Regions from separate parts of the Salinispora sp. H7-4 genome, predicted to be linked through region 1. Evidence: riboswitches for the same ligand, from Rfam matches in the RefSeq annotation. Region 1 holds a riboswitch; the other holds the start of a gene.
What was found. Region 1 has a riboswitch for cyclic di-AMP ahead of H0524_RS17350 (C39 family peptidase). Riboswitches for the same ligand answer to the same signal wherever they lie in the genome.

Region 1 (15,608 bases):
TGTTGGCGGTGCTGGCAGGCATGTTTGCCAATTCGATGGCGTGGCGGGCTGCCGCCGAGGACCTGGAGCATCGGGTGTCGGTGCCAGCCGCGTTGCGCATTTGCATGGTGGGCCAGCTCGGCAAGTACATCCCGGGCAGCATCTGGGCGTATGTGCTCCAGATGGAATTGGGCCGACGGGCCGGCTTACCGCGTGCCCGCGCTTTCCTAGCCACGCTGATGGCTATGGGCCTGGGTGTCGTCGCCGCGCTCGGACTCGGCCTACTAAGTCTGCCGGCACTCCTCGACGCTACGACCATGAACGATCCCGACTATGCCGACTCGGTCCGGGTGGCCCTCTGGATCGTGGCGATCCTCTTCCCCCTCGCGCTTATCTGCGCTATCCCCGCGGTGCTGACCCGGCTGATCCGGCTCACGCTGAAGCTGCTGCGTCGGGAGCCGCTGCACAACCAGCTCACTACACCCGGTGTACTCCGGGTAATTGTCTGGAGCGCGCTCGGTTACACCATGTTCGGGGTGCACCTCTGGCTGCTAGCAAACGCCCAGGCAGCACCCGGTATCGGCGGGCTACTGCGCAGCATCGGCTCATTCGCCATCGCTATGACAGTGGGTATGTTCGCTTTCTTGTCGCCGTCTGGCCTTGGTGTCCGAGAGGCGGTGCTGGTTGCCGCACTCGCTCCCTTCCTAGTTGGCGCCGGTGGGGTAGGCGCGGCCACCGGGATTGCCCTGGCTTCCCGGTTGATCTTCACCTTGGCCGACCTGTTGGCTGCCGGCATCGCCGCGCTCTCCGGCGTGGGGCAGGTCCGGAAACTCACTGGCGAGGCGACTACCGCCGCCTCCGGGGACCAGCCAACTGCCGGAGGTAACCACCCGCCCGCCCCACGTGCCAACAAGAAGCAGGCCGAGCAGACAGCAGCTACCCGCTGACCGGTGTCACACGAAAACGCTGCCCCTCCAACCTTGGTTGGAGGGGCAGCTCGATCCTGGCGATCAGTGCCGGGCGGCTGCCATATCACCGAGTACCTCAAGGTACCGGTCGGTAATTCCCGACAAACTGAACCGCTCATGGATCAGGGCCTGCCCGTTCACTCCGACCTGCTTGGCCACCGCTGGATCGGTCAACGCGGCGATCAGCCGCTCGGCGAGCCCCCTGGTATCACCCGGCTCGCAAAGCAGGATGTTCTCCCCGTCTCGCAGCGCGATCCCGGGGAAGTTGTCTGGTCGCGCCGGCGCGACGACCGGAACTCCGGCTGCCATTGCCTCTAGGGTTGCGGTACCCAGACCCAGGCCTTGCTCGTGTGACTCGACCGTGGCGGCGGCAAGCAGATCCGGGACCTCGCTCTTCGGCACCTTGCCCACAGCGACGATCGCGTGCTCCACCCCGAGCGATCTGGCCCGCTCCTGAAAGAGGGGATAGTAGATCTGGCCGACGACCAGCAGCTTTACGTCAGGCACCGCAGCAACGACCGCGGGTAGCGCCTCGACCAACGCCACCCGATCGCGCAATGGAATGACGTGACCGACCGACAGGATCACCGGCGCGTCACCTAAGGCATAACGCTCGCGTATGTGTTGCCCATTGCCACCGAGGACCCATTCAGGGTCAATGCCGACCGGAATCGGTACCAGGCCGGAGTGTGCCCCACGATAGCGCTGCTGTACGTACTCCTGCATGAGCACGTCCATGACCACCAACTTGGGCTTGGCCCACCACATAAACGGCTTGACCATAATCGCGTCCAAGCCCCGGAAGACCTTCGCGTAGCGAGCTCGCGGGTTCTCCAAGCGGGTATGGATGGAGAGCAGCGTCGGCACCCCTCGCCTACGGGCATACAGCGAAGTCGCCCACGTCAGGTCAAAGAACTGGCCGTGCTGGTGGATCACGTCCGGACGGAAATCATCGAGTAGCGTACGGACGCGGCGGAGCAGGGTTGGCCGACTCGTGAACGAGATGTCGAAGCTAACGGCCAACCGGGTCTGTGGCAGCATCCAGGCAGGCAGCCGCACGATCCGGAGACCGTCGCGCTCCTCGAGAGCCGGCGCATCCTGGTATGCGGCCGTGAGCACGAGGACCTCGTGTCCGGCTGCGGCGTAACCTTTGGCTAGCGCCTCGGACAGGTGGGAGCTGCCGCCGGTCCGAGGCGGAAAAAAGTTGTTGACCACTGTGACTCGCACAGAAACGGAACTCCTAGCTCTCCACGCCCGAGAATCGAACGTCTTCCCCGTCCAGTTCAACTGTAGACACCATCCGGGCCGGCACCCCGGCCACCACTACCCCTGCAGGTACGTCCCTGGCGACCACCGCGCCCGCGCCGATGACCGCCCCGTCGCCGACTGTGACGCCCATCAGCACCGTTGCGTTGGGGCCGATGAACACCCGGTCGCCGATGTGAACCGGCTCCCGATCAACCGAGGCATAGGTGCGGCCAGATACGCAACGACGGGCGGTGGAGTGGGTATAGATCTGCGCTCCACAGCTGATATCGCAGCCGGCGCCGATTCTTAGACCGCCCGACCCGTCAATAACTGTGAACGCGCCGATCCAGGTCCCCGGGCCGATCTCCGGCTCGCCGATTATCCAGGCGTGCGGATTATACGGATTCCCCTGGATCCCGTGTGACGACGGGCCCCCGGCATCTGGCTGCCCGGTCACGCCGTCTCAGTCTTGATCAGGTCGGTCATCCCGTCTTCGACGGCGATGAACGGCTCCCAGCCGAGAACCTCCTTGGCCCGGCTGATGTCTGCGGCGCGCCGGCTGACCAGCACGTCACGCGGGTTGAACTGCGGCTGGACATCGACGCCTACCGCTTTGATCAGAATCTCGGCCAGAGTAGCGACCGAGGTGTCGATACCGGTGCCGATGTTGACCGGCACGTTCCCCTGCTCGGACTCCATGGCAGCAACCACTGAACGGGCGATGTCGTGAACGTGGATAAAGTCCATCGACTGCTCACCCTTACCGTCGATGACCGGCGGCTCGCCGCCCTTGAGCCGTTTCACGAAGTGATTAATCACGGATGTGTAGTAGGCGGTCGGTTTCTGGCCAGGGCCATACACGTTGAAAAAGCGCAGGGCGACCCAGTTCAGGCCCCTGCTGCGCTGGTAGAAGCCGAGCAGGTCCTCGCCGGCTCGCTTGGAGATGCAGTACGGGGTCAGCGGATCGAGTCGATCATCCTCGTGCATCGGCAGCTTCTTCGGGTCGCCGTACACGGAGGCCGATGAGGCGAAAACGAGCCGTTTTACTCCATGGTCGGCGGCGGCGGCGAAAACATGGTGATTGCCGACCATATTGATATCGACCGACTCATGCGGGTCAGCTTGACTCTTGTTGATCGACACGGCGGCAAGATGAATCGCGTATTCGCAGCCCTTCATGGCCGCATGCACGGCACCGCCGTACCGCACATCCTGGTCAATCAGTTCGACGTCACCGGTGGCCGTCAGCTCCGCGATCCGGTCCCGGTCACCGCGGAACATGTTGTCGAAGATGCGGACCCGGTAGCCCTTTTCCAGCAGTAGTGGGACCACGTGCAGTCCGATGAAGCCTGCACCTCCGGTGATGAATACGGTCTGCTTCGACATTGAGAACGTGTCCTTCCAGGATTGTCAGCGGGCGGCAAAGGAGCCGACGACGTCCACGAGTGTCGCCGCGACCGTCTCAACCTGCGCCTCGGTAAGGTTGGCGTGCATCGGAATCGCCAGGTGCCGGACGAACAGGTCGGCCGACACCGGGCAGCGGTCAGCTTGACCGTATAGCGGCTGGAGGTGCGAAGCATAGGTACCAAAAGTGCACTGCACGCCGCGCTGCCGCAGCTCCATCGCGACCGCTCCGCGATCAACCCTGGCGTCGAGAGTAACCACATACGACTGCCAGGGGTGCTCGCGATCCGGTGCCTCGTAGGGCAGTGTGATCAGCTCGTGACCCTTGAGTAGTTCGCCATAGCGAGCGGCGATCGCCCGCTTGGTCGCGAGCAGGTCCGGCAATCGGTCGAGCTGGGAAATCATAATAGCGGCAGCCACGTCAGAAAGCCGGTAGTTGTAGCCCAAGTCGGTAAAGGCAGGAATGGCCAAGTGAGAAAGCTCGGCCCGGTTCAGGGCGCTCTCGACGCCGTACGAAAGCAGCTTCCGGGCATGCGACGACAGATCCTCGCGATCCGTAACGTACGCCCCGCCCTCTCCGGCGGTGATGCCCTTGCGGCCGTGGAAGCTGAAGGTGGCGATATCGGCGAGACTGCCGGCTGGGCGCCCCTTGTAGGCAGCCCCAGCGGAACACGCCGCGTCCTCGACCAGAAACAATCCGTGCCGATCCGCGATGACGCGTAGCTCATCGTAGTCGGCCGGTTGGCCGAACACGTCAACAGCAACGATACCGACGGTACGTGGAGTAATCGCCGCTTCCACCGCAGCCGGGTCCACTGTCCAGGTATCTGGACGGACATCGGTAAATACCGGACGCGCTCCCGTCCACATCACCGAGTGGCCGGTGGCCGGGAAGGTGTAGTCGCCGACGATCACCTCGTCGCCCGGCTTGACACCGAGCGTGAGCAGTGCCAAGTGCAATGCGGAGCCGCAATTGCTGGTGGCAAGCGCGTGTCGGGTGCCGACAGTCGCGGCGAACCGCTCCTCGAAACGACGACTGGTCGGCCCGGAGCCGGCGAGCCAGCCGGAGGCGAACACTTCAGCGATGGCGGCGAGTTCGGCCTCGCCGACCGTGGGCTGGCCGAGCGCGATGACGTCAGACACTAAGACTCCCCGAGTGATGGACCCGGTGCAGTGTAGGCCACGTAGGGGGGCTGGGCACGAGTCGGGCGGACGGGCCTTCGTTACGATCGGTCACGGCACCCGCCTGGGGAGATGATGATGACAAAGTTCGTGGTGGTGGGGGGTGGCATCGTCGGGCTGGCTGTGGCCCACCGGCTGATGACCGACCGCCCCGGTGACTCGGTCACCGTTCTGGAAAAGGAGTCCGGCTGGGGCGCACACCAGACCGGTCATAACTCCGGCGTGGTCCACGCCGGGGTCTACTACCAGCCCGGCAGTTTGAAGGCCGCGCTCTGCGTGGCGGGCAACGCGTCGATGTTCCAGTTCTGCGAGGAGCACGGCCTGCCGTACGACATCTGCGGCAAACTGATCGTCGCCACCGACGAAGCCGAGCTGCCCCGCCTACACGGCCTGCACCAGCGTTCGCTGGCCAACGGTTTGCCAGTGAGACTCGTCAGCGGCGAGGAGGCCCGCGCATACGAGCCGCACGTGTCGGCAGTCGCAGCGCTACACGTTGCCTCGACCGGCATCGTCGACTTTGGCGCGGTCTGCCGCAAGCTAGCCGAGCTACTGGTCGCCGGTGGGGCAGAGCCGAAAGCCGACACCGAGGTAACCGGGGTGACCACACGAACGGGTGGGGTGGTGGTCCATACCACCCGGGGGGAAGTAGCCGGGGACGTCCTGATCAACTGCGCCGGCCTGCACGCCGACCGCATTGCCCGTTTGTCTGGAATTACGACTCCGGTACAGATTGTTCCCTTCAGGGGTGAATATTACGAACTTATCCCCCGTCGGCGGGATCTAGTCCGCGGCCTGATCTACCCGGTGCCGGATCCGCAGTTTCCGTTCCTTGGCGTGCACCTGACCCGCATGATCGACGACACCGTGCACGCAGGTCCGAACGCGGTGCTGGCAGCAGCCCGGGAGGGCTACTCGTGGGGGAGGATCAACCCGCGGGATGTCTGGGACGAGCTGACCTACCGTGGCCTCTGGGCACTCGGCCGCAAGCACTATCGGTATGGCCTCACCGAGGTAGCTCGTTCGCTTTCCAAGAAGCGCTTCGCCGCGAGTCTGGCACGCCTTGTACCAGAACTCACCTCGGTAGATATCGTCCCGGCTGGGGCCGGTGTGCGCGCCCAGGCCATTCGGCGCGACGGCGGCCTGGTTGACGACTTCCTGATTGTCGAGGCTGACCGGCAAGTGCACGTACTGAACGCGCCCTCTCCCGCCGCGACCAGTTCGTTGGAAATTGCCCGGCACATCGTGTCCCGGCTCCCAGCTGACCAGGCTTGCTGAACAAGGCATCACGGCTGCTGTTCGTCAGGTCGTCGGGGTGGGGCGCTGGCTGGGCACGGCCGGAGCCGCACCCAGCCCCGTCGCCACCACCTCCACCAACGCCTCCAGGTACGCGTCGGTCGGCGCCGACCGGGCGATGGCGAGCCGCCAGTAGAGCGGCCCCACGATCAGGTCGATCGCCACGTCCTGGTCCACCCCGAGCGGCAGTTCGCCCCGGTGCACCGCCCGTTCGACCAGCCGGCCACCGATCTCCTGCTGCTTACTACGCAGCACCTCCTGCAGCGCCTGGTCGAGCGCCGGGTTGCGTGCTGCCTCAGCGACCAGGTCGGGGATGATCTGCGCGGCAAGCGGATGACGCAGGGCATGCTGCACCACTTGAAACAGCAGGCTCAAGTCGCCGCGCAGGCTCCCGGTGTCCAGCGCCGGCAGCTTGCTGCCGGCCGCCGCCACCACGGCCTCCAGCACCAGCGCCAGCTTGGAATTCCAGCGCCGGTAGACCGCCGTCTTACTTACCCCGGCCCGGCGGGCGACCGCCTCGATGGAGAGCCGGCCAAATCCCACGGCCGCGAGCTCCTGCAACAGGGCCCGACGGATGGCGGTGGTGATTTCACCCCGCAGCACCGCCGCGCCGGCAGGCGTGCGCCTCTTCCCGGCCGTCGCCGGAGACTCAATCTCGGCTTCCACGTGGGTTAATGTAGCGCAACGACGGTACCGTTGCGTCCTGACGTTCGGTGGACTACTGTCCAGGCAGCAGCGAGCCCGCCGCGGCAACCGGACCGCACCCGGGCGGCTCACCCCCACCCCATTGGCATGGAAGATCGGAGTGCCCAGCTCATGGCCGACACCGCCCTGGCCGGCCCCGACGCGGGCCCGACCCAGGCGCAGCTGGCCGCTCGACACGGGCTGCAGGTCGCCGGCAAGCGCCTGCCGCTACGCGAATACAGCCGTCGGCTCTGGGCCTATCGGCACTTCATTTCCGCGTATGCCAGCGCAAAGCTCCTTGCCTCCTACAGCAGCGCCAGGCTGGGTCAGATCTGGCAGGTGCTGACACCACTAACCAACGTCGCGGTCTACTACCTGGTCTTCGGCGTGGTTTTGGAACAAAACGAGATCCCCAACTTTATCGCTTACCTGGCCACCGGCCTTTTTATCTTCAACTTCACCCAGACTTCGATAATGGCCGGCACCCAGTCCATCAGCGGCAACCTCGGGCTGATCCGGGCTCTGCACTTCCCCCGGGCAAGCCTGCCGTTGGCCGCGACCCTCACCCAGTTCCAGCAGCTACTGGCCTCAATGATCGTGTTGATCACCATCGTGCTGGTAACCGGCGAACCACTCACGGTGGAGTGGCTGCTGTTGCCGCCGGCCCTGCTACTCCAGGCGATCTTCAACGCCGGCATGGTGATGACGGTTGCTCGGATGGGGGCGAAAGCCAGCGACCTGAAACAGGTCATGCCATTTATTCTGCGCACGTTCATGTACAGCTCCGGCGTGCTCTACAACGTCAACCTCTTCGAGCGGCTACCCGGTTGGATCACCACCCTGGTCCAATTCAACCCGCTGCTGGTCTATATCGAGCTGGCCCGGTGCGCGCTGCTGGAGCAGGCTCCGCTGCTGAACGACTCGCTGCTGCAACTCTGGCTGGTCGCAGCCGGCTGGGCTTTGGTTGCCGGCGTCGGCGGCTTCATCTACTTCTGGCGCGGCGAGCAGGAGTACGGTCGTGGTTGAGCCTTTCCGCGGGTCCGAAAAAACCCCCGTGCTACCACACACACCCCGCATCCCCACGGTAGTCGTCGACGAGGCACACATCACCTACCGGGTACACATGGGGGCCGCCGCCGCAGGCGGCGCGGCGGCGTCGTTGCGCCGGCTGGTCAAGCGCACCTCCGCTCCCAACGTGCGGGAGGTCCACGCGGTCAGGGGAGTCAGCTTCACCGCGTACCGGGGTGAGGCCATCGGCCTGATCGGCAGCAACGGCTCGGGTAAATCGACCCTGCTGCGAGCGATCGCCGGCCTCCTCCCAGTTGACCGGGGCGCGATCTACACCCAGGGACAGCCATCCCTGCTCGGTGTCAATGCCGCGCTACTCAACGACCTCTCCGGAGAGCGGAACGTCACCCTCGGTTGTCTGGCCATGGGTATGCGACCGGACGAGGTCGCTCGGCTCACCCAGGAGATCATCGACTTTTCGGGCATCAACCGGCGTGGCGACTTCGCCTCACTGCCGATGCGTACTTACTCCGCTGGCATGGCGGCCCGGCTACGCTTCTCGATCGCCGCCGCGAAGAAGCACGAGGTGCTACTCATTGACGAGGCACTGGCCACCGGCGACAAGGGTTTCCGCAAGCGCAGCGAGCAGCGGGTCCGTGAGCTGCGGGAGAGCGCCGGCACCGTGTTCCTGGTCAGCCACCAACTCTCCTCCATCCGGGACACCTGTGAACGGACGGTCTGGCTGGAGTCAGGTGAGCTGCGGATGGACGGCCCCACCGACGAGGTGCTCCGCGCCTACGAAGACTTCTCGAACGGCAAATAGTGTCGGGTGACCCGCGAAGGTACATCGTTGAAAGCGAGGATCGGCAATGACCCAGGACCACACCACCAGCCCGCAGAACGCGTCGGCTGCGGCGACACCGTGGCGGCCCACGCGGACGGTGGCGGTGGTACTGGCGGGCGGCACCGGGACCCGTCTCGGGCTGGGCATCCCGAAGCAACTATTGAAGATCGCCGGTAAGCCGATTATCGAGCACACCCTGGCCGTCTTCGAAGCCGCCCCCGAGATCGACGAAATCATCGTGCTGATGGCCGCTGGCCATGTCGCGGAGGCCCAGCAGATCGTCGACAAGGCCCACTTCCGCAAGGTCAGCAAGGTCATCGAGGGGGGCGACACGCGCAACGCCACCACTGGCATCGCACTGGACGCGGTCGGCGGGGACGACGTCAACCTCCTCTTCCACGACGCAGTCCGTCCGCTGGTCAGTGCCCGAATTGTTCGGGAGTGCGTCAATGCACTCTGGACGTATGCCGCTGTCGATGTGGCGATCCCCTCGGCCGACACCATCATCCAGGTTGACGAGGACGACTGCATCACCGACATCCCGGTCCGATCCACCCTGCGCCGCGGCCAGACCCCGCAGGCATTCCGCTCCAGCACTATCCGGGAAGCGTACCGACGGGCCGAGAGTGACCCCGATTTCGCCGCCACGGACGACTGCGGTGTGGTGCTGCGCTACCTGCCCGGGACCCCGATCAAGGTGATCGACGGTTCGGACGAGAACATCAAGGTCACCCACCCGGTCGACGTGCACCTGGCGGACAAGCTCTTCCAGCTCTCCGCCGCCCGATCGCCCCAGCTGGACGACCACCGCAGCTACAGCGAGGCGTTGACCGGCCGGACAGTGGTGATCTTCGGCGGCAGCTACGGCATCGGCCATGAACTGGCGGAGCTGGCTCAGCGTTACGGCGCGCAGGTCTTCCCGTTCAGCCGCTCCGGCACCGGTACCCACGTCCAGCGAGCCGAGGACGTCGAGGCCGCGCTCAAGACCGCGTTCGAGGCAACCGGGCGAATCGACTACGTGGTGGTCACCGCCGGCGTCCTGGAGAAGGGTGCGCTGGCCGAAATGGACGACGACATTGTGGATCGGATCCTGCAGGTCAACCTCGTCGGTCCGGTCATCGCCGCCCGCCAGTCGCTGCCCTATCTCCAGAGCACCAAGGGCCAGCTACTGCTCTACACCTCCAGTTCATACACCCGGGGTCGGGCCCAGTACGCGCTCTACTCCGCGACGAAGGCCGCCCTGGTCAACCTGACCCAGGCCCTCGCCGACGAATGGGCCGACTTCGGGGTCCGGGTCAACTGCATCAACCCGGAACGCACCGCGACCCCGATGCGCACCAAGGCATTCGGGGCGGAGCCCGAGCACACCCTGCTCTCTGCCGAGGCGGTCGCTCAGGCATCACTGGATGCACTGATCTCGGAGCTCACCGGCCAGGTTATTGACGTGCGCCGGGCGCCCGACGAGCCGGTGGCAGCCGTGCCGACCCAGCCGGCCCCGCCCACCGGGGACACACTTCTCAGCGGCGCCAGCGCCAGCTGACCGAAGAACGGAGGCGGCCGGCGACATGCGTGGGGACCTGGTCCGGAAGCTGCAGGCCCGGGTGTTGACCACCGGGCTGGTGGTGCTGGCATTCCTCGTTGTGACGCTGACCGGGGCAACCGGTTGGGGTATGACGATCACCGTGGCGGCCCTCACCGCCGCTGCGGTGGAGCGCCGGGTACGACCGAAAGCGGATATCGCTGCCGAGACGGTCCTGATCGCCGCAACGATCCTGGTGGCCTACGCCCACCGGATCGGCCCGTCGCTCGCCCTGACCGCACCGCTCCTGCTCGGCCTGGTGCTGCTGGTCGGGCCACTGCGGGATGCCAGCGCGCACGAGAATCGGGCAGCCAACCTCCCGGTCCGCACGTGGACCGCGGCGATCGGCACCCGGCTCGACGACGTGCTGCTCGGACTACTCGCCGTGGTCGCCGTGGCCGCCGGCCTTGACCTGCCCGTCTGGGTGACCCTGCCCGCCGTGCTGCTGGTCGTGGCGGTAAGCGGTGCGGTCGGGTTGAAACTGGCTCGGGGCCGGTTCCGGCGGCCGTCCGCGGGCGGCGGGGTGGGGCGGGCGGTACGCCTGCACCAGCCCGAGTTTCTGCTCTACTTCTCCGCCCCGCCCGGCTCCGAGTACCAGGTCAAGATGTGGCTACCACACCTGGAGCAGATCGGTCGGCCGTTCCTGGTGCTCGTACGGGAGCCCGAATTTCTGGCCAGTGTCGCCGCCGCGACCCGGGCGCCGGTCGTCCTCTGCCCAACGATCAAGGGCATGGATGAGGTGCTGGTGCCAAGTCTGAAGGTGGCGTTCTACGTCAACCACGGCGCGAAGAACAGCCACTGCGTCCGGTTCACCCGGCTCACCCACGTGCAGCTACACCATGGCGACAGCGACAAGGCCCCCAGCGCCAACCCGGCATCGGGTGTCTTCGACCGAATCTTCGTGGCCGGCCAGGCAGCAATCGACCGGTATGCTCGCGCCGGCGTCCACCTCCCCGCCGAGAAATTCGTCGTGGTCGGCCGTCCCCAGGTGGCGGGGATCGACGTACGCCGGGGACCGGTCACCACCGCCGCGCCGACCGTGCTCTACACGCCGACCTGGACCGGTCACCACGCGGACACCGACTACTGCTCGCTTCCGATCGCGGAGACGCTGCTCCGGGGCCTACTGGAGCGGGGCGTGACGGTAATCCTGCGGGCCCACCCGTACACCTCCCAGAACCCAGCCTCGGCACGGCAACTCGCTCAGCTGCACGGCCTACTCTCCGCCGACCGGACCCGCACCGGACGGAAACACGTGTTCGGTGCCGCCAGCCGCAAGCTGAGCCTCGCCGAGTGCGTCAACCGCTCGGACGCATTGGTCTCCGACGTCTCCGGGGTCGTCTCCGACTACCTCTACTCCGGCAAGCCGTACGCGGTAACCGACATGCTGGACCTGGGTGACCGGTTCCCGATCGACTTTCCCCTCGCCGCATCCGGGTACGTGCTGCGGCGGGACACCCCCGACGCGGGCGCCGTGCTGGACCTGCTACTCGGCCAAGACCCGCTGGCCGAGTCACGGTGGGCCACCCGGACGCGCTACCTGGGCGACTTTCCCGCCGACTCGTATGCCGAGCGCTTCCTCACCGCCGCCCGGCAGGAACTCGACGAGCAGGACACCGTGATGGTGCCGGCCCCGCGGACAGCGGACACCGCTGCCACCACCTGACTTCCTCCCGCCCGCGCCCGTCACGCACGCCGACGTCAAGGATGGCCCGACACGCTGACGGGCACCGGCCCTGGGAAAGGTCCGGTGCCCGTCAGGCGAGGTCGGTGGGTGGGTCAGGCGGAGTATCCGCGGGTCCCAGCCCAGTTCGCCAGCGCAATCGTGGTCATCCAGTACGAACTGGTCGCGGGGTTCGCTGAATCGGCGATCTGCACCAGGCGACCGTCGTCGTCGTACCCGACCACGGCGACGTAGTGGCCGCCCGGGAAGGAGTGCCATCCGCCGGCGGTGTCGGTGGCGGAGCCGGCGATGTTCACCACCACGCTCCGGTCGTCGGTGATGGCCTTGACGACATCGGCCTGCAGCTGGTCCATCTGCGTCGGGGTGGCTGAGCCGCCGGAAATCATCCGGGTCTGGTAGGGCTCGCCCGCCACCTCAGCGTTGAGTACCCGCGTGGTGTCCTCGGCCGAGTCGGTGCCGAACTGGTCGGTGCCCAACGGGCCCGCGAGTTCATCCTGCGTCCGCTCGACGCCGCTGGCGCTGAGGGCATTGCGAACGGCCGCCGGGCCGCAGTAGTAGAAATTGATCTGCGCCTGGTAGTCGTACTCCAACACCTTGGACGTCGGCGTCTCCGCGCTCAGATCCGGGTCCGGGGCGGAATCGCTGGCGGCGGCACTGAACGACGATGGACTCGACGGCGCAGGGCTGGTGGGTGTTGTGGTGGCGCGGGCCTCGTCGGGCACGGCGGCAACCTCACCGCGCACCTCAGCTGTTGCGGCGGTGGTCGGCTGCACCGAGGCAGGAGCCTCGTCGCTGCCGGCAGCCAGAGCACCGGCACCGACCACGACCACGAAGGCCGCCGCCGACGCGGCGGCCACCTGGTACGGCGGCTGAGAAACGAAACGGCGAAGCTGTCGCTTGAGGTGATGCATCACGGGTCCTCCACAAGCTGTCAGGACTGAAGGGCGCACCATGCCGGTGACGGCAGCGTCAGGAGAGCCGCGCAGAACGAATCCGCTGGCAGGGTGGCCACGAGGAAGCGCGCCCGCGGGGCCGCGCGTTGGGGTGGTTGGTCAGCGTCCGGCGACCGGCCGGATGGGGGCGGGCACCACGGCGCCGTGGGGACGACGGGTCACCCGAGGGGCCAGTTCCGGTTCATACCGCACGAAAGCCAAACTCCTTCCGACACCGCCGACCGGGTTAGCTGACGGATTCGGGCAGGCAGCACGCCCTACCGCAGAACACGCATATTCACCCCAGGTGCAATGGTTACCGGCTTGCCTATGGGCGATATAGCGGGTCCGCGCGGTGTCGCCTTTTGGCGATCGGATACCGCACCGGACGCGCCGACACTACTGGCCAACACCCCGCCTGCCAACCCACCCTGACCTGCTTAAACATCGATCATGACCGGAATTTCGGACAGCATTACCGGCTTTGAATCAATGGGACGGCGGGCCATCACGGAACCCGGGGGTAAAGAACCGGACGGCTCGCCGAATATCGCCACAGGCGACCCTGGGGTAATCGGTCAACCTGAGGCGCTTGACCGATTCGGCCAGACTATGAGCGACCTCATAAAATCGGTTTACGCGCAAGCTGTGAGCAACAGCGCCGTCGCCCGCAGCTTCACACTCGAATCCACGGCTGGCACCCCGGCCACCAGAAGGCTGGGCACCCCAGGGGTGAACGTCCAATCCACGACAACCTGGAAGGTCTGCGCGGCCACCACCGCAGCCCAGCCGGTTGCCAGCCCGCACAGGCCAAGGGCACCCGAGCGGCGTCAGCCCTTCCCGCCGGTACAATACGATCTCTGTTCTGCGCTCGTGCGGCTACCTCAAGCCAAGAGGGCGATACGCCAACATGGCACCAGAGTGAAAGGCGGAACCCGCGTGCACCAGCGGATCCTACTGCGCGCCCTGAAAGACCCGTTCCGCGTCTTCAGCCCGGAGGAGACGTTCGAACAGAACCGCCTCGGCGACAACAGCGGCAACCTGATCTTCAGCCATGCCACGTACAAGCTTCTCGCCACCTCCAACGCCGAGATCACGACCAGGTTCCGCCCCAAGTCATACGATCCACAGAAGATCAACGAGACGCAAGACGTCTTCGTGGTGCCGCTGGCGAACGCGTTCCGACGCAGCTACGTCAACGGGCTACGGGCGCTGACCCAGGTGATCGAGAAGCTGACGATCCCGGTCGTGGTACTCGGCGTCGGGGTGCAGACCGACGTCCACGGCGACCGAGAATATCTGCGCCCGATCGACGACGCGGTGAAGGCGTTTTGCCGAGCGGTGTTGGACCGCTCGCACACCATCGGCGTACGCGGCGAGGTCACCGAGGACTACCTGCGCACTCTCGGCTTCTCGGCCGTCGAACAGATCGGCTGTCCGTCGATGTTCCTGCACGGCGACAGTCTGCGGATCGAGAAGAGCAAGGCGGCGTTGGGCCCACAGGATCGGGTCGCCATGACAATCTCGCCGTACGTGAGTTCGATGGCGTCGGTGGTGGCAGGGCATCACCAGAAGTACCCCAACCTTCGTTACATTCCCCAGGACCTGCAGACCCTGGGCACTCTTCTCTACGGCGACGCACGGGACAACCGCGGCAAGGTCAGCCCGATCCCCATCCACACCTCACACCCCTTGTTCGTCGAGGACAAGGTGCGGATGTTCGTGGACCCGTCCACATGGATGGATTACCTCTCCGGGTTCGACTTCAACTTCGGCACCCGGATCCACGGGACCATCGCCGCACTTCTCGCCGGCACCCCGGGCTTCCTGTTCGCGCACGACTCCCGCACCCTGGAGCTGGCCCGCTACTTCCACATCCCGCACCGGATCATGGATGGCCTGCCGAGTGATGTCGATGCCGCCGATCTCTACGCAGAGGCTGATTACACCGCGCTGAACGAGGGGCACAAGGCCCGCTTCGAGACGATGATCCGCTTCCTGACCAAACACGACCTGGGCAACACCTTCGCGGACGGGGAGAGCGCGGCCCGCTTCGACCAACGGGTCAGCCAGGTCTCCTTCCCGCCGGCGGTCCAGCCGCTGCACACCCTCACCAACGACGAGCTACAGACCCGCCTGCAGTGGCTGCACGACCGACACGTGGAGACCAAGAAGAAGACGTCCCAGCGACACACCACCAGCCTACGCACCCAGGTTCGCGACGCGATGAGTAGCCGGATTCGCCAGCTGTTCCACCGGTGAGCAGTCCGGGGTAGCTGGGCCGGGTGACCCTGCGGAGTTGCTGCTCGACGGCGGTGGGGACCTATGGGGTGAGCTCCATAGGTCCCGCGCGGCGGGAGGCACTTCCGAACGCACCTTCGGCGTCAAAATCGCGAAAATCATTTCTTAACCTGGTGCTCCAAAACCGTTCAAGAAACTCTCATCCCGCGCACCAACAGTCCCCCACCTGTTCCCGCTAACCTCTCCGGGTGGTCACCAATACTCGACAGCCACTGCTGAGCGTGATCGTCCCCGTATATCGCGTCGAGGAATATCTATATACTTGCCTCGACTCGATCCTTGCCGGGCTGAACGACGCCGACGTCACCGACGTAGAGGTGGTCGCGGTTGATGACGCCTCCCCCGACCGGTGCGGCGAGTTGCTGCACGCCTACGCCAACCGCCGACCAGCGACGCGTACGGTCACCTTGCCGAACAACGTGGGGCTCGGCCTGGCCCGGAACGCTGGGCTGAAGGCGGCGACCGGTCGATACGTCTGGTTCGTGGACAGCGATGACTGGCT
Region 2 (15,608 bases), on a different contig from region 1:
CCAGCTCGGTGCCCCGGCCCGCTGGCGCGGGCCAGACGTCCACCTGGATGGCGCGGCCGAGTTGGCGTAGCGGCTCCGGCCGTCGCCCGCCGGGCAGTACCTCGTTGGGCGGTCGGTTGATCGTCACCACCTCCCAACCACCGGCCGGCGGGGCACCGGAATGCGGGTCGGCCGGGTGAACCCGTCGTCGGGCACCGGCGAGCCTCGCCAGCATCCCGGCAGCGGTCCCGGCCCGTCTCGTACGGTGTCTCACCCGTGCCTCCCGTCGGATCCGTTCGGTACCGGTACAGCCCGGTGCCCCCATCCGTCCAGCACCCGGTCCGTCTGTTGCCCGGGTGCCGTCCCCCTCGCCGACGCCACTCTTCCCAGCGTCGGCTCAGCCCGGGTGAACCGGGTTCCCCCGGAAGGGGTGAACCGGTACCGGCCGGGTAACCGCGGATCTGGGGAGAACGTGTTCGATGGGGGTGGGCCGATGCCGGAGGAGCGACGGCAGACCACGGGAGCCGGTGCGCCGCTACTGGCCTCCCGACTGACCCCGGGTCCACTGCCCGGACCGGTGGTCCTGCGGCCCCGGCTGCTACGGCAGCTTGACGAGGGGACCGCCGTACCGGTGACGCTTGTCGCCGCGCCGGCGGGCTGGGGCAAGACGACGTTGCTCACCTCCTGGTATCAGGCCGCCACCGGCGGCGATCCGGTGCGGGGCGGTCCGGTGACCGGCGCCGCCGCCGGGGGTCGTGTCGGGTCGCCGCCGAAGGTCGGGGCGGGTGCGCCGGACCCGTCGGAAGCGGGGTCCGGCCGGGACCGGCCGGACCTGGGCTGGGTCTCGGTGGAGGTCGGTGACGACGGTGAACGTCTCTGGTCGTACCTGGCGGCGGCGCTGCGGCCCGCTCCGTCGCGGTCGGAGGCCCTGGACGGTCCGCTGCGGTCGGAGGCGCTGGACGGTCTGCCGCGCCCGGACCAGCTGGAGGTGCTGGCCGCGGCACTTGCCGCCCGGGAGCGGCCGGTGCTGCTGGTCCTGGACGACCTGCACCGGATCACCGACCCCGCGGCGGTCGCCGGATTGGAGTTCCTGCTCCGCCACTGTGAGCAGCGGCTGCGTCTGGTGGCCGGGGCTCGTGCCGGGGTGCCGTTGGCGGTCCACCGGTGGCGGTTGGCCGGCGAGCTGGCCGAGCTCGGTCCAGACGACCTGGCCTTCACCGGCGACGAGGTCGCCGACCTACTGACCGCACATGGGACGGCCCTTCCGGTGGAGGGGGTCCAGCGGCTGCGCGAGCGCACCGGTGGCTGGCCGGCGATGCTCCGGTTCGCCGCGCTCGCCCTGCCCGGGCAGTCGGACCCGGCCCGGTGGGTGGGGCAGCTCGGCAGTGACCAGCCGGACATCGCCGGCTACCTGCGGGAGGAGGTCCTTGGCGGGCTGGATCCGGACGACCGGGAGCTGCTGCGGAGCACGGCGGTGGCGGACGCCGCCTGCGCTGGCCTCGCCGACGCGGTGACCGGCCGCCCGGACACTGCGGCGAGGCTGGCCGAGCTGGCGGGCGTCGGCGGCGTACTGCGGCACGACGACGGCCAGCCCCCCTGGTACCGCTGCCATCCGCTGCTGGCCGATCTGCTCCGCGACGAGCTGGCCCGGCTGCCCGCCGTTGACGCGCGGGAGCTGCACCGGCGCGCCGCTGGCTGGTACGCCGACAACGGGCGGCCCGCCGACGGCCTGCGGCACGCGCTCCGGGGCGGCGACTGGTCCGGGGCCACCGAGCTGTTCCGTACGACCTGGCCGGAGCTGGCGCCGTACGACCGGGAGGGTTCGACCGCGCCACCGCCACCACCTGCCGAGACCCTGGCGCGGGATCCGGAGCTGGCCTTGGCGTGCGCGGCGGAACGGGCGTACGCGGGGGACCTGTCGGCCGCCGAGGGGTATCTGCGGTCAGCCGGGGCGGTGAGTGAGCTGCCGGTGCCGCGCCGGGAGCGCTTTGCCCGGTTGGTCGCCGCGGTGGAGCTCGCGGTGGCCCGCTGGTCCGACGACATTCCGGCGGTACGCGCCGCTGCCGCCCGGTTGCTCGCCACCCATCCGGTGACCGGGGCATCCGGGGGACAGGACCAGCTACTGGCCACCGCCGAACCGCGCGGGACCACCGTCGAGGATGCCGACGGGTGGGCGGTGGCGGGCACCGCGCTCGGCCTGGTCGATGTCGCGGTCGGCGAGTTGGGCAGTGCGGAGCGGCAGCTGGCGGCGGCCTCCCGGGCCGCCCGGACCGCCGGGTGGGTACGAACCGAGCTGACGGGTGCCAGCCGGGTAGCGCTGCTGCGCGCGGTCCGCGGTGACCTGCGGCAGGCGGAGACGGGGGCCCGTTCGGCGCTCGCCCTTCCGCCCGGCCAGGGGTGGTCCTGCCGGACCGACCGCGGGTACGCCTACCTGGCGCTGGCGGTGGTGGCGCTGCTGCGGGACCAACCCGAGGAGGCGGCGGCGAACCTGGCGTTGGCGGAGCCGGCGACCGGGGAGCCCGCCGCCGGGGCGATGGTGGCGTGGTGCCGGTCCCACCTGTTGCGGGACGCCGGTGACCGCACGGGTGGCTACCGGCTGCTCGTCTCGGCCCGGGAGCGGCTGGGTGGTCCGCGGGAGCAGTCGGGCGGTCCGCGGGGGGAGCTGGAGCGGTGGCTGCGGGCTGCCGAGGCTGACCTGCATGCGGTCCGGGGCGACCTGGACGCCGCCCGCGAGCTGCTGGTTGGGGCGGGCCCCGAACTCGCGGTGGGCCTTGCTCGGGTGGAGTTCCGGGCCGGGGATATCCGGACGGCCGAGGCCGTCCTGCCCGACTGGCAGGCGCCCGAGGCGGCGGACTGGCCGCTACCGGTGCGGGTGGAGGCCGCGGTGCTGCACGTGGTGCTGGCCGAGCAGGTGGGGGATGGCCGACGGGCGCACCGGAGCCTGGAGGCCGCCCTCGACCTGGCCGAAGCGGAGGGGGTCCGGCGGCCGTTCACCCGCGCCGATCCGGCGATCCGCGACCTGCTGGCAGCGCATCTGGATACCGGCACGGCGCACTGGTCGGCCGTGAGTGACCTGGTCCGTGGGGCGGAGGAGCCGGACGAACGGTTCGGGCCGGCCAGGGCCGCGCTGGCCGAGCTGGCCGAGCCACTGACCGAGCGTGAAGTGACCATCCTCCGCTACCTGCAGAGCATCCTTTCCAACGTGGAGATCGCGGCCGAGCTGTCGTTGTCGATCAACACGGTCAAAACCCATGTACGCAACATCTATCGCAAACTCGACGCCACCCGCCGCCGGGAGGCGGTCCGGCGGGCCCGGGAACTGCGGCTGATCTGATCGGCGGCGTCGACCGCACCGCCGCGGCGCCGGTCATCCCCGGTCGACGGCGTCGACCGCCGCCAGCAGGTCGGCGAGGTCGTATCCACCGTTGTGTCGGGCACCGTTGACGAACAGGGTCGGGGTGGCCTGCACGCCGCTGCGGATGCCGCCGACGAAGTCCCGCCGGACCCGGTCGCCGTGGGCCTGCTGATCCGTCTCAGCGTCGATTTCGGCGGCGGAGAGGCCGAGTTGTCCGACGCCGAGCGAGAGGTGCACCGGGTCGAGTTGGTCCTGGTGTTCGTACAACCAGTCGTGCATCTCCCAGAACCGGCCTCGGACGCCGGCCGCCTCAGTGGCATGGGCGGCGTTGTCCGCGTACGGGTGCACGTTGGAGATCGGGAAGTGCCGATAGACCAGCCGGACCATGTCGGCCCGTTGTCGGAGCAGTTCGGCGAGGTTGGCGTAGGCCACCCCGCAGAACTGGCACTGAAAGTCCGCGTACTCGACGAGGGTCACCGGCGCGTCCACCGGTCCCCGGATGTGGTCGCTCTCCGTCACCGGGGTTCGGAGGAGTGGGGTGACCTGGTGTGGGGTCGTCATCACCGCACCACCAAACGGTTGCCGCGTGCCGACTGGGCCGGCACGTTCGGATCGGTCATGCCTCCCACTGTCGCCGGCAGCGGGGTGAGGAGGGCTCACCCGGCCCGGATGGTTCCCGACCCCGCGGCGCCGGCGCGACGAGGCGGTTGTGGGGCCGGGAGTGCCGGCTGGGCGCGTGCTGGACGACCACGCCGGGTGGCCTGGGGTCTCCGCCTTTCGTCGCATCGGGCCGCTACATTGGGCCGTGACTGTTTCGGGTCTCGGGTACTCCGGCCCTTGACTGTTTGGGTGGAGAACTGTTCAGGTGGGTAACTGTTCAGGTGGAGAACCTTTCCGGATGAGGGCTGTTCGCGTTGGGGGCTGTTCCCGTAAAGGCAGCCCCGTAACCGAAGGGTGAAATATTCGGATAAGGCTGACCTGGCATTCGAACCACAAGAACTACTCATCCCAGGGGGTGGCGACCGAGTGTGTGGGAGGAATACTCTCGGTCGCGGCCTGCGTACTGATGAGGCGCCTGTGACGGGCGAGTGGAGGTGCTCGCGTGAGCCTGTCGATCGTAAAGTCGGTCCTACCCGGGAGCGTCGTGGAGATCTCACCACGTGGTGAGATCGACGTCGACACCGCATACGAGGTGCGTGAGGCGGTGGCTGAGGCCCTGGCCAAAAGCCATCCTCGCCGCATCGAGTTGAACATGCGGCTGGTGACCTTCATCGACTCTGTCGGCATCAGCGCGATGGTTGCCGGCTTCCAGACCGCCGAGGTGAGCGGTGTGCGGCTGGTGGTGACCGAGCCGAGCCGATTCGTACACCGGCAGCTCTGGGTCGCTGGCCTACTCGGCCTCTTCGGCGCCCCCGAGCCCTACTTCGCGCAGGCGCCGGCCCCGGAGGTCCTGCCGGGGGGCTGACCAGCTCGTGCTCCGGCGGTGTGCGGGCCGGGAGCTGTTCGCCCGCGGGCGGCTCCCGGCCCGCACACCCGGGTTAGTAGACCGACAGGTGCACGTGGTTTGTGTGGTCGCTGGAGGGGTCGCCGGCGGCCCCGCTGTACGACTTCCACCCACTGCTGGGCAGCCAGATCTGCCGATACCAGATCACGTATAGCACCGCGAGTTGGTCGGCGTTGTCCACCAGGAACGCCGCCAGGTTGTTGCCGTATGTCCGGTCGTCGCCGGTGGCATCTCCGCCGAAGCCGTCCTGCTGAGCGGCGAAGTCGCAGGCCCGGCCCTTTGGGTGCTCACCGGAGCTGCCGGGGCGATAGCAGGACACATAGCGGGTGAAGCCGGCCGCCTTGGTCTCGTTCAGCGCATGCAGCGTTCGCGGGGTAATGCAACCATCCGCCGGCGTGGGATCATTGACGCTGCAGGTTTCGGCCGGCCAGGAGCCGTCCGGGTTGCGCGGGGCCGGAGCTGCCTGGGTCGAGTTCTGGGTGGTGGCTGTGGCTGCGGCTGCGGCGCTGGCCTGCTCATTGGCGACCGTCAGCGCCTGCTCCGCCTGCTGCTTGCGCTTGGCCATCCGGGCCTCTTGCTTGCGCTGTTCGATGATCTCCGCTTCGACCGCGCGGGTGTCCTGCGCGATCTGTTCCTGGGTCTGCTGCAATTCGGTTAGAGCTCGGTTCTCGTTGGCGGCCATCGCCTCCAGCGTCGCGACGCGGTCCAGGAAGTTCGCCGGTGAGGTGTTGTCGAGCAGCACCGACGCCGTGCGCAGTGGACCGGTCCGATATGCCTGGTCGGCGATCTGCTCAACCAGCTCGGTGCGTTCGGCCTGCTCGGTCTTGGTGGTCTTGAGTTTCGCGGTGAGCTGCTGCTGCCGCTGCACCGACTCGGTCAGCGCCTGTTTGGCGTCCAGGTATCCCTTGCTGGCTGCTTCGAGCTCGGCACGAAGGGCGGGGGTGCCGCCCTCCGGATCGTCGGTCACCGCGACCTGCCGGGCGGGGGGAGCGGCTGCCGCGGGGCCGGCCGGGGCGAGGCCGACAGTGAGGGTGAGCGCCACGACGATCAGTGCCGCCGCCCGGGCGGCGCGGTGTCGTACGGGTGCCACTGCTGGCATATGTAGATGTCCTTCCGTCGACCGCCGACCGGGTTAGCTGACGGGTTCGGGACGGAAGATCCCTACCGCTGACGCGGATGCACCCCGGGTACCTGGTTCCCCGGCTCACCCTGGCGGGCGATTAGGCGGCGGCCCCGCCGGCACCGGTGGGTGCCGCCTGGCGCAGGCCGGCTCAGAGCCTAACCGGTGCTCCTGAGTCGGGCTTACCCGGCAGTTGATCAGGGACTACTACCACCCGACGGAACCGCAGTCCCCACTGGTTGGCGCCGGCTCGACCTGTATTGTCGCGTGCTCGATTCGGAAGTCCTCCTTCAGCGCGGACCGGGCGGCTCCGAGGACCGTGCCGAGGTCGGCGGCGGGGTCGATGGTGAGGTGCGCGGAGGCTACCTCCATCCCGGAGGTGAGGGTCCAGATGTGCAGGTCGTGCACGTCGCTCACCCCGGATACGGCGACCAGCCGGTCGTGCACCGCGGTGACTTTCAGGTGTTCCGGCGCGGCCTGCACCAGGATGCGTAGGGCTGCCCGGCCGAGCCGCCAGGTCCGCGGCAGGATGAACAGCCCGATCGCCACCGCGACGAGCGGGTCGGCCCACCACCAGCCGGTGCCGGCGATGACCAGTGCCGCCGCGATCACGCCGAGGCTGCCGAGCAGGTCGCCCAGCACCTCGAGGTAGGCGCCCTGGATGTTGATGCTCTCCTGTGCGCCCGGGCGTAGCAGCGCGAAGGCGACGATGTTGGCGAGCAGGCCCAGGATGGCCACCACCAGCATGGGCCCCGTGCTTACCTCGGGCGGATCACCGAACCGGCGGACGGCCTCCACCAGCACATAGATCGAGACGGCGGAGAGGAGCAGGGCGTTGGCGAGGGCGGCCAGCACCTCCAGCCGGTAGAGCCCAAAGGTCCGCTGCGGGTCCCTGTCCCGGCGCCGGGTGGCGGTCAGCGCGGCGAGGGCCATGCCGATGCCGAGGACATCGGTGAACATGTGCCCGGCGTCGCTGAGCAGGGCCAGAGATCCGGTGCGGACGGCGGTCACCGCTTCCGTCACCATCAGGGCGGCGAGCAGGGCGAAGGCCGCCCAGAGGCGCCCCCGATGCCGCTGCCCCGCGTTGGCCACCGCCCCGTGGTGGTCATGTGCTGCACCCACTCGGACACCTTCCGCCGGCTGTCCGGTCCTGCACCCAACCTATGTTCACATTGCCATGTGTATAGCTATCTGCGGGAAATCGCTCTGAGTCGTGCCGCGGACCCGCGACCAGCGGTGACACCCCGTCGGCCCCCGCCCCGGACGGTGGCACCGGGTGGCGATGTCCCGGGCGGTGACACCGGGCGGCGCGAACCGGTCGAACCCGGCTCAACCGGACAGGTCAACCGTGGTGAGCCGTTGGGTGGCGCGGGACAGCGCGACGTACAACGTCCGTACGCCCGACCCCGGCTCCGCCCGGATCTCGCCCGGGGCGACCAGGACGACGCCGTCGTACTCCATGCCCTTGGCCTCCAGGCTCGTCACCACCTGCAACCGGGGTGCGTCGATCCCGTCCAGCCACCCGGCGACCTCGGCCCGGCGCGGCACCGGCGTGACCACGCCGACCGTGCCGGGGACCTCGGCGAGCAGGGTGTTGACCGCCGCCAGCACGGTGGTCTCCAACTCAGCCGGCGGCACGCTCAGCCGCACCGGGTCAACCCCGGTGGAGCGGACGGCGGTCGGCAGCGGGAGGTCCGGATCAACCCGCCGGATCTCGGCCGCCGCCACCGCGAAGATCTCCGCCGGGTTGCGGTAGTTGGTGGTCAGGGTGAAGTGGTGCCGCGTGCGTCGGCCGAGCGCCTGGTCGCGGGCTTGGGCCAACTCCGCCGGGTCGCCGGTCCACGCCGTCTGCGCGGGGTCGCCGACGACGGTCCACGAGGCCAACCGCCCCCGGCGGCCGATCATCCGCCACTGCATCGGCGACACGTCCTGGGACTCGTCCACCACCACGTGCGTGTACTCGCGATAGTCCTCGGGGCGTTCCCGGGCCGCCGCTCGGGCGGCGCGCTGCCGATCGCTGAACGTGCTGAGCTCGCGTACCCCACCCGCCAGCTGGAACGGGTCCCGCCGAGGACGGGCCGGCTTCATCGGCTTGCCCAGCAGGGCATCCAACTCGTCGAGCAGCGCGACATCGGCCACAGTCAATCCAAGGGCGGCCCCGGCCCGGTACGCCTCGCTGAGCAGGCGGACCTCGTCGGCGGAGAGCACTCCCGCGGCGTAGCGGCGCAGCCGCTCGGGCTGGGCCAGCCAGCCGAGTACGTGCCGCGGGTGGAGCCGCGGCCACCACGCCTTGAGGAACTCGCGGAAGTCCGTCCGGTCGGCCAGCTCATCCTCGAACGCCCGCTGCTGCGGCAGGCCGGGAATGCCCAGCTGCCGGGCCTGCGCCCAGAGTGCGGCGAAGACGCCGTCGAAGCCGACCCGGCGTACCTCGTTGCGCCGCGCGCCCCGCCGCAACGCCCGATCGCGGATCGCGGTCAGCTCGCGACGGGTCACCCGCAGTAGCTCGCCCCGGTAGAGCAGCCGCAGCTCGTCCGGTGTGCCCGGTGCGGCGTCCCGGGCGGCCCGCTCCAAGACCCGCCGCATCCGCAGCGAGCCCTTCACCGCGGCGACCTCCGGTGGGTCGGTACGGGTCGCCCGGACCCCCGGGAAGAGCCCACCGAGCGCGGCGAGGGTGGCGGTCTCCTCGCCCAGCGACGGCAGCACCGACCCGATGTACTCGACGAACACGGCCGACGGCCCGACCACCAGAATGCCGCCGCCGGCGTACCGGCTGCGGTCGGTGTAGAGCAGGTACGCCGCGCGGTGCAATGCCACCGCCGTCTTGCCGGTCCCCGGGCCGCCGGAGACCACGGTGACACCGGAGCCCGGCGAGCGGATCGCCTCGTCCTGCTCCCGCTGGATGGTCGCCACGATGTCCCGCATTCCCCGTCCGGTTGCCTGGGACAGGGCGGCCAGCAGGGCGCCGTCGCCGACCGTCGTCATATCCGGCGGAGTGGCAGCCGGGTCCAGCAGGTCGTCCTCGATTCCGGTGACGCGCTCTCCGCTCGAGGAGATCATGCGGCGACGGATCACGCCCAGCGGCTGTGCCGGGGTGGCCTGGTAGAAGGCGGCCGCTGCCGGGGCCCGCCAGTCCACCACCAGCGTCCTGGCATTCTCGTCCCGGATGCCGAGGCGGCCGACGTGCAGCACCTGCCGGTTGTGCAGGTCGAGTCGGCCGAAAACGAGCCCTTCGTGCTCAGCGTCGAGCAGGTGCCGGCGCTGCGCCGCGTGAAAGACCATCGCGTCCCGCTCGACCAGCGCGCCGAAGTTGCCGACCCGGGCCAGGCGGTAGCCGTCGGACTCGGCGCGGACCGCCGCCTGGCGCAGTTCGGCGAGGCGTGCGTACACCTGGTCCAGGTGCCGCTGCTCGACGGCGATCTCCTGTTCCAGCTCGGTCCGGTCGGTCAACGTTCGTTCCTCCTGGCGTCGGTGACCAGCGCGGTGGTCAACCGCACGAGGGTACGCCCCGGCCGTGTCCCGTAAGTTTCAGGTTCGGTGCGGCCCTACCGGACGACCGCCGCGAGGTCGTCGCCGAGCTGGGCCAGGGTGGCGGTGGGCAGCGTCATACAGCTGGATCGCCCGTGCCCGCGCGCGTCGTAGGTCACCACCCGTACCTGTGTGCCGAAGCGGTCTCGTAACTCGGCGAGCTGCCGGTGCCAGATACTTCCGTTCAACGTCCAGCCGTGTGGCAGCACGGCGGCACCCGAACAACAGTGCGGCCCGCCGGGATGTCCCGACGGGCCGCACTGTTCGTCGCTCCCCGAGCGGGGCAGCTGGCTGGCGGGAGGGTCAGCCCTCGAAGACGCCGGCCTCGACGAGGCGCTTCTCGGTGGCGTCCCAGCCGTCACCCGGGTGGGTGGTGTTGAGGGCGCTCAGCTCGGCCCGGATCTTGGTGGCGTGCCCCGCGGCGGCCAGCGTCCGGATCTCCTCGACGAAAGCGTCGGAGTCGGTGCGCAGGTGCTCGGTCTTGCCGTTGGTCAGGTTACGCACGTAGGCGTTCCGGCCGCCGTTGAGCGGGATCACGTACTTGAACTCGCCCAGCACGCTGAGGGCACCACCCTGGCCAGCCTGGCCGGCCCGGACAGACGCGCGCGCGGTCTTCGAGGTGTTACTCGCCACGGAGGTACTCCTTGCAGACGTACGGTGAGGACGCGGGTAAGACGTCCGGGGGCTGGTGCGGACCTCACCCGGTGGGTGATCCCGCGCAGAAGTTCGCGGCACAGGCCGCCAATGGAACTGTACACGAGCGGGGGTCCGGGTTGGCCACCGCCTCGGGCTGGTGCAACGGGCTCACCCGACCGGCTATTCCGGGACCCGGATTTTCCGAATCCCTAGCGCATCATCCGTCACACCAGTCATGATGTGCCCCGGTAGCCACCTGGCGCGACGAGGTCGTAGGGGAAGACGCACCTCGCTCCCCGGGAGGTCACCGTGCCAACGCGTGGCGTCGTATACGTCCACTCGACCCCGCTCGCCGTGTGCTCGCACGTCGAGTGGGCGATCGCGCGCGTCCTTGCGGCGCCGGTCAACCTGCAGTGGACAGCTCAGCCCGTTGACCCCGGCGCCCGCCGGGCGGAGTGCGGGTGGACCGGCCGCCCCGGAACGGGCGCCGAGCTGGCTGCTGCCCTTCGGCAGTGGCCCATGATCCGTTTCGAGGTCACGGAGGAGCCGAGCCCCGGCGCGGATGGGGAACGCTTCATGTACGTCCCCGGCCGCGGGCTCTTCCGGGCAACCGTCGGCGCGGCCGGCGACATTCAGCTCGGTGAGGACCGATTGCGCAGCATCATGGCGGATGCCCGGGCGCCCGAGGCCCTCGCCCACGCCTTGGAGAAGGCCCTCGGGGTGGCCTGGGACACCGAGTTGGAGCCCTACCGGTACGCCGGTGACGGGGCCCCGGTGACGCTGCTCACCCGCGTCGGCTGAGGTCCAACCCATAAGGTGAGGTCGCTACGTGTTTCGGTGGCGGCTATTCGGCGCGGGTAGGGTCGACCTGCCCCAACCAGCGTCGAAAGAGTGGGATGGCTCGCGTGTCGATACCTGCACGACGTAATGGTGTCGCGGTCATCGCGCTGGCCGTACTCACCGCCCTGTTTCTTGCCGGCTGCACCGGTGGCCCGGGGCGCGCGCAGTCGACCCCGGCGACGAGTGGCCCGGCGGCCGGCCGGTCGCCCATCGGCCCGGTCGAGGATCCAGCGGCCAGGGCCGCCGCCCTGGCCAGCACGCTGGCGGATGAGGACCTCGTCGGCCAGGTGCTGATGCCGTACGCCTACGGTGCCGCCGCCGAACAGGTCTCGGCCGGCTCGGCCGCCGGCAACCAGGAACTGGCCGGCGTCGACACCCCCGCCGAGATGATCGCGAAGTACCGCCTCGGCGGGCTCATCCTCGTCGGCTTCAGCGCGGACGACCCGACCAGCGGCAACCAGGAGACCACCAACGTCGACAACCCGGAACAGGTCCGGGAGCTGACCACCGGGCTGCGGTCCGCCGCCGCCGGCCTGGCCACCGGCGAGGCGCCGTTCCTGATCGGCACCGATCAGGAGTACGGGGTGGTCACCCGGATCACCGACGGGGTCACCCTGCTGCCCAGCGCGTTGGCCGCGGGGGCGGCCGGCGAACCCGGGCTGACCGAGTCCGCCTGGCGGGCCGCCGGCACCGAACTCGCCGCCATGGGCATCAACCTGGACTTCGCTCCCGTCGCCGACGTGCTGGTCACCCCCAGCACCGTGATCGGGTCCCGGTCGTACGGCGCCGATCCGTCGACAGTGGCCGAGCAGGTCAGCGCGGCAGTGAGTGGTCTACAGGCGACCGGCGTCGCGGCAACGCTGAAGCATTTTCCCGGCCATGGGCACAGCGCCACCGACTCCCACCAGGAACTGCCGGTGCTGCCGCAGCCCCGCACCGTGCTTGAGCTGGAGGCATGGCGTCCCTTCGCGGCCGGCATCGAGGCCGGCGCCCTTGCCGTGATGTCCGGGCACCTCGACGTCACCGCGGTAGACCCGGGCACCCCGGCGACGTTCTCGCACACCCTGCTCACCGAGGTGCTCCGCGGCGAGCTCGGCTTTCCGGGGGTGGTGATCACCGACGGGATGAACATGGCCCCTGCCAAGCGCTGGTCGCCCGGCGAGGCCGCGGTCCGGGCGCTGAACGCCGGCAACGACCTGATCCTCATGCCGCCGAACGTCGGCCAGGCGTACGACGGGCTGCTCGCCGCGCTGCGCGACGGCTCGCTGCCCCGAACCCGGCTGGTGGAGGCGGTGACCCGGGTGCTGACCATGAAGTTCACCCTGGCCGGTGCGGCCACCCCGGAACTGGCCGTCCTCGGCGCGCCGGCACACCAGGCGGCGGCCACCGAACTCGCCACCGCCGCGGTGACGGCGCTGCGCGGCCCGTGTGACAGCCCGGTCTCCGGGCCGGTCACCGTGACCGCCTCCGACGGTCGGGAGCACACCCGGGCGATGCTGGTCGAGAAGCTGACCGCGGCCGGGGTGCCGGTAACCGACACCGGCGGTGCCGTGGTCCACCTGGTCGGCTACGGCGACAGCGCCGACGACCTGAGCGCCGACGCTGCCGTGACCGTCGCCATGGACACCCCGTACCTGTTGGCCGAGGCGGACTCCCCGGCGTTGCTGGCGACCTACTCGTCGAGCCCGGCGTCGATGACCGGGCTGGCCGAGGTGCTGGCCGGCGAGGCCATCCCGGCCGGCCGCGCACCGGTGCCGGTATCCGGCCTGCCCGCCACGACCTGCGGCAGCTGAGTTACCCCGATCGGCCGGGGCCCGGTCGGTGGACCGGTCAGCCCGCCGTACGCACCCCCTGTACCGCCAACCGATACACCGGCAACAGGTCGGAACGGTCGGTGAACACGCTCTCGTTGGTCACGAACAGCAGGGCTTGCCCGTTCGCCGAAACGGCCGCTCCCCAGCCGCGGTTGACCTCGTCAAGCGAGTTTTTGCTGACCCAGGTCGCCTCCACACCGGTGAGGTCATCGACGGTCAGGTCCCGGAACTGCGCCTCGGTGGCCTGCTCGAGCGACGTGTCGGCGAGGAAGGCGTCCAGGGCCGCCCGGGGCGTGACACCCTGCTCGGTGGTCCAGACCCGGAGGAAACCGCCACCGGGGCCGCGGCCCACCTCGCACTGTACGGTGGCGCCACCGCGCAGCGTCATCATCGCCGCCATCTCGGCGGCCAACTCCGGATCCTCGGCGGTCGTCAGGTCAACCTCGACGGTCTCGGCCTGCCAGCCCTCAGCGACCGGGAAAGTGACCGGCAGCGGGCACGGCCCGTCCGCGCCACCGGCGGCCCCGTCGGCGCTGGCCGGGGTGATCTCGTCGTACCAGGGCTTGCCGACGGCGGTGTTCTCGGCCGACGAGTCGGCGTCGGCCGGCTCGTCGGCCGCGCCGCAGCCGGCCGGCACCAGGAGGGCGAGAACGGCCAGCGTGGCCGGTAGACGATGACGCAGCACAGTACACATCCTCAGGATCGAATTGGACCGACACTGTGCAGCGTGCCGGCTACCCACCGGGATAGAGGTATACCGCAGCCCCCGGGCACCGCGGTCGGCGGCACCCGGGGGCTGTCCGATATCTGTTAGAGCGGGATGTTCCCGTGCGCGCCGCGACCGGCCGGTGCCGCCGCGAGAGCCTCAGCGATCTGTCGGCGGGTCTCGGCGGGCTTGATGACGTTGTCGACCACACCGATCTCCAACGCCCGGTTCACGCCACCCGCGACCCGGACCTGCTCCTCGATCAGCTCGGCGCGCAGCGCCTCCCGCTCCTCCGGCGGCGTGGCAGCCAGCTTCTTGCGGTGCAGGATGTTCACCGCCGCGCTGGCGCCCATCACCGCGACCTCCGCGTTCGGCCAGGCGAAGACCGCGGTCGCGCCGAGGGAACGGGAGTTCATCGCGATGTACGCGCCGCCGTACGCCTTGCGGGTCACCAGCGTCACCCGCGGCACGACGGCCTCGGCGAAGGCGTGCAGCAGCTTCGCCCCGCGCCGGACCACCCCGTCCCACTCCTGGCCCAGCCCGGGCAGGTAGCCGGGGACGTCAACGAGCACGATCAGCGGTACGCCGAGCGAGTCGCACATCCGCACGAAGCGGGCCGCCTTCTCGGCGCTGGATGCGTCGAGACAGCCGCCGAGTCGCAGCGGGTTGTTGGCGATCACGCCGACCGTCCGGCCGGCGAACCGCCCCAGGGTGGTGACGATGTTCGGGGCCCACCTGGCGTGCAGCTCGACACCGGGCGCGTCGAGCAGCGCCTTGACCACCGGCTTGACGTCGTACGCCCGGTTGGTCTCGGCCGGCATCTTCGCGGCCAGGTCGTGCCCGTCCTCGGCGGTGGCCGGCACATCGTCTGGGCAGAGTCGGCCCTGGTGGCCGAGGAGGGCCGCGAGTCGGCGCGACTGTGCCAGCGCCTCCTCGTCGTCCCGGCACGTCACGTGGACGACGCCGGAGCGCCGGCCGTGCGGTTCGGGACCACCGAGGCGGGCCATGTCGACCTGCTCGCCGGTGACGCTGCGGACGACCTCCGGGCCGGTCACGAAGATCCGGCCGGCACCGCTCATCACCACGATGTCGGTGAGCGCCGGCCCGTAGGCGGCGCCCCCCGCCGCGGGACCGAGCACGACGGAGATCTGTGGTACCCGGCCGGAGGCGCGGACCATGGCGGCGAAGACCTGACCGACCGCGTCGAGCGCGACCACGCCCTCGGCGAGTCGGGCTCCGCCGGAGTGCCAGAGCCCGAGCACGGGCACCCGCTCCCGGACGGCGGTGTCAATCGCGTCAACGATGTGGCGGCAGCCGTCAAGGCCCATCGCGCCGCCCATCTTCGTGGCGTCGGTGGCGTACGCGATGGCCGGTGTGCCCTCGATCTCGCCGCGGGCACAGAGCACACCGGAGCTGTCGCGTGGGGCGAGTAGGCGGAGCGTGCCCGCGTCGAACAGGGACCGGAGCCGCAGCTCCGGATCCCGATAGTCCACGGTAGAGGTTTCGGGGCCGGCAACAGTGGTGGTCACGTGAGCCTCCAAGGCTGGTCTCAGGCCCGCGTGAAGACGAGAGCCACGTTGTGCCCGCCGAAGCCGAAGGAGTTGTTCAGCGCAGCGGGGATCTCCAGGTGGCGCGCCTTGTTGGCGGCCACGTCCAGGTCGAGACCGTCGTCCGGGTCATCCAGGTTGATCGTGGGCGGTACCACACCATCCCGAATCGCCAGGATCGTAGCGATCGACTCCAGCGCACCGGCCGCGCCGAGCAGGTGCCCGGACATCGACTTCGTCGCCGTCAGGACGGGATGATCGCCCAGCGCCTGGCGCAGCGCCTTGATTTCGGCCAGGTCGCCGACCGGGGTCGAGGTGGCGTGGGCATTGACGTGCACGATGTCGCCCCGGTCGATGTCCGCGTCGGCGATCGCCTTCGTGATGGCCCGGATCGCGCCGGCGCCCTCCGGGTGCGGCTGAACGATGTCGTAGCCGTCGGAGGTTATTCCGGCGCCAGCGAGCCGTGCGTACACGTGGGCGCCGCGGGCTGCGGCGTGGTCGGCGCGTTCCAGCACGAGCACTCCGGCGCCTTCGCCGAGTACGAAGCCGTCGCGGGCCTTGTCCCAGGGGCGAGAGGCCTTC

Region 2: another riboswitch for cyclic di-AMP. It lies ahead of H0524_RS12275 (hypothetical protein); the one in region 1 lies ahead of H0524_RS17350 (C39 family peptidase).

What each region holds. Positions count from the first base shown of each region.
Region 1 covers NZ_JABZED010000044.1:43,908-59,515, forward strand. Annotated here, with positions in the region: gene H0524_RS17295 (lysylphosphatidylglycerol synthase domain-containing protein) at 1-926, shown strand, start outside; gene H0524_RS17300 (glycosyltransferase family 4 protein) at 990-2,162, opposite strand; gene H0524_RS25450 (DapH/DapD/GlmU-related protein) at 2,188-2,652, opposite strand; gene H0524_RS17310 (NAD-dependent epimerase/dehydratase family protein) at 2,649-3,581, opposite strand; gene H0524_RS17315 (DegT/DnrJ/EryC1/StrS aminotransferase family protein) at 3,606-4,742, opposite strand; gene lhgO (L-2-hydroxyglutarate oxidase) at 4,854-6,056, shown strand; gene H0524_RS17325 (TetR/AcrR family transcriptional regulator) at 6,081-6,677, opposite strand; gene H0524_RS17330 (ABC transporter permease) at 6,891-7,784, shown strand; gene H0524_RS17335 (ABC transporter ATP-binding protein) at 7,777-8,589, shown strand; gene H0524_RS17340 (bifunctional cytidylyltransferase/SDR family oxidoreductase) at 8,636-10,150, shown strand; gene H0524_RS17345 (CDP-glycerol glycerophosphotransferase family protein) at 10,176-11,855, shown strand; gene H0524_RS17350 (C39 family peptidase) at 11,969-12,784, opposite strand; cyclic di-AMP (ydaO/yuaA leader) riboswitch at 13,027-13,152, opposite strand; gene H0524_RS17355 (polysaccharide pyruvyl transferase family protein) at 13,745-15,067, shown strand; gene H0524_RS17360 (glycosyltransferase) at 15,295-15,608, shown strand, end outside.
Region 2 covers NZ_JABZED010000016.1:257,948-273,555, reverse strand. Annotated here, with positions in the region: gene H0524_RS12295 (hypothetical protein) at 1-214, opposite strand, end outside; gene H0524_RS12290 (LuxR C-terminal-related transcriptional regulator) at 473-3,313, shown strand; gene H0524_RS12285 (DsbA family protein) at 3,347-3,895, opposite strand; gene H0524_RS12280 (STAS domain-containing protein) at 4,437-4,799, shown strand; gene H0524_RS12275 (hypothetical protein) at 4,873-5,928, opposite strand; cyclic di-AMP (ydaO/yuaA leader) riboswitch at 5,944-6,075, opposite strand; gene H0524_RS12270 (cation diffusion facilitator family transporter) at 6,166-7,080, opposite strand; gene H0524_RS12265 (UvrD-helicase domain-containing protein) at 7,288-9,405, opposite strand; partial or broken gene H0524_RS12260 (alpha/beta fold hydrolase) at 9,507-9,698, opposite strand; gene H0524_RS12255 (hypothetical protein) at 9,787-10,116, opposite strand; gene H0524_RS12250 (DUF3145 domain-containing protein) at 10,429-10,920, shown strand; gene H0524_RS12245 (glycoside hydrolase family 3 protein) at 11,016-12,752, shown strand; gene H0524_RS12240 (lipoprotein) at 12,790-13,467, opposite strand; gene H0524_RS12235 (carboxyl transferase domain-containing protein) at 13,584-15,008, opposite strand; gene fabF (beta-ketoacyl-ACP synthase II) at 15,029-15,608, opposite strand, start outside.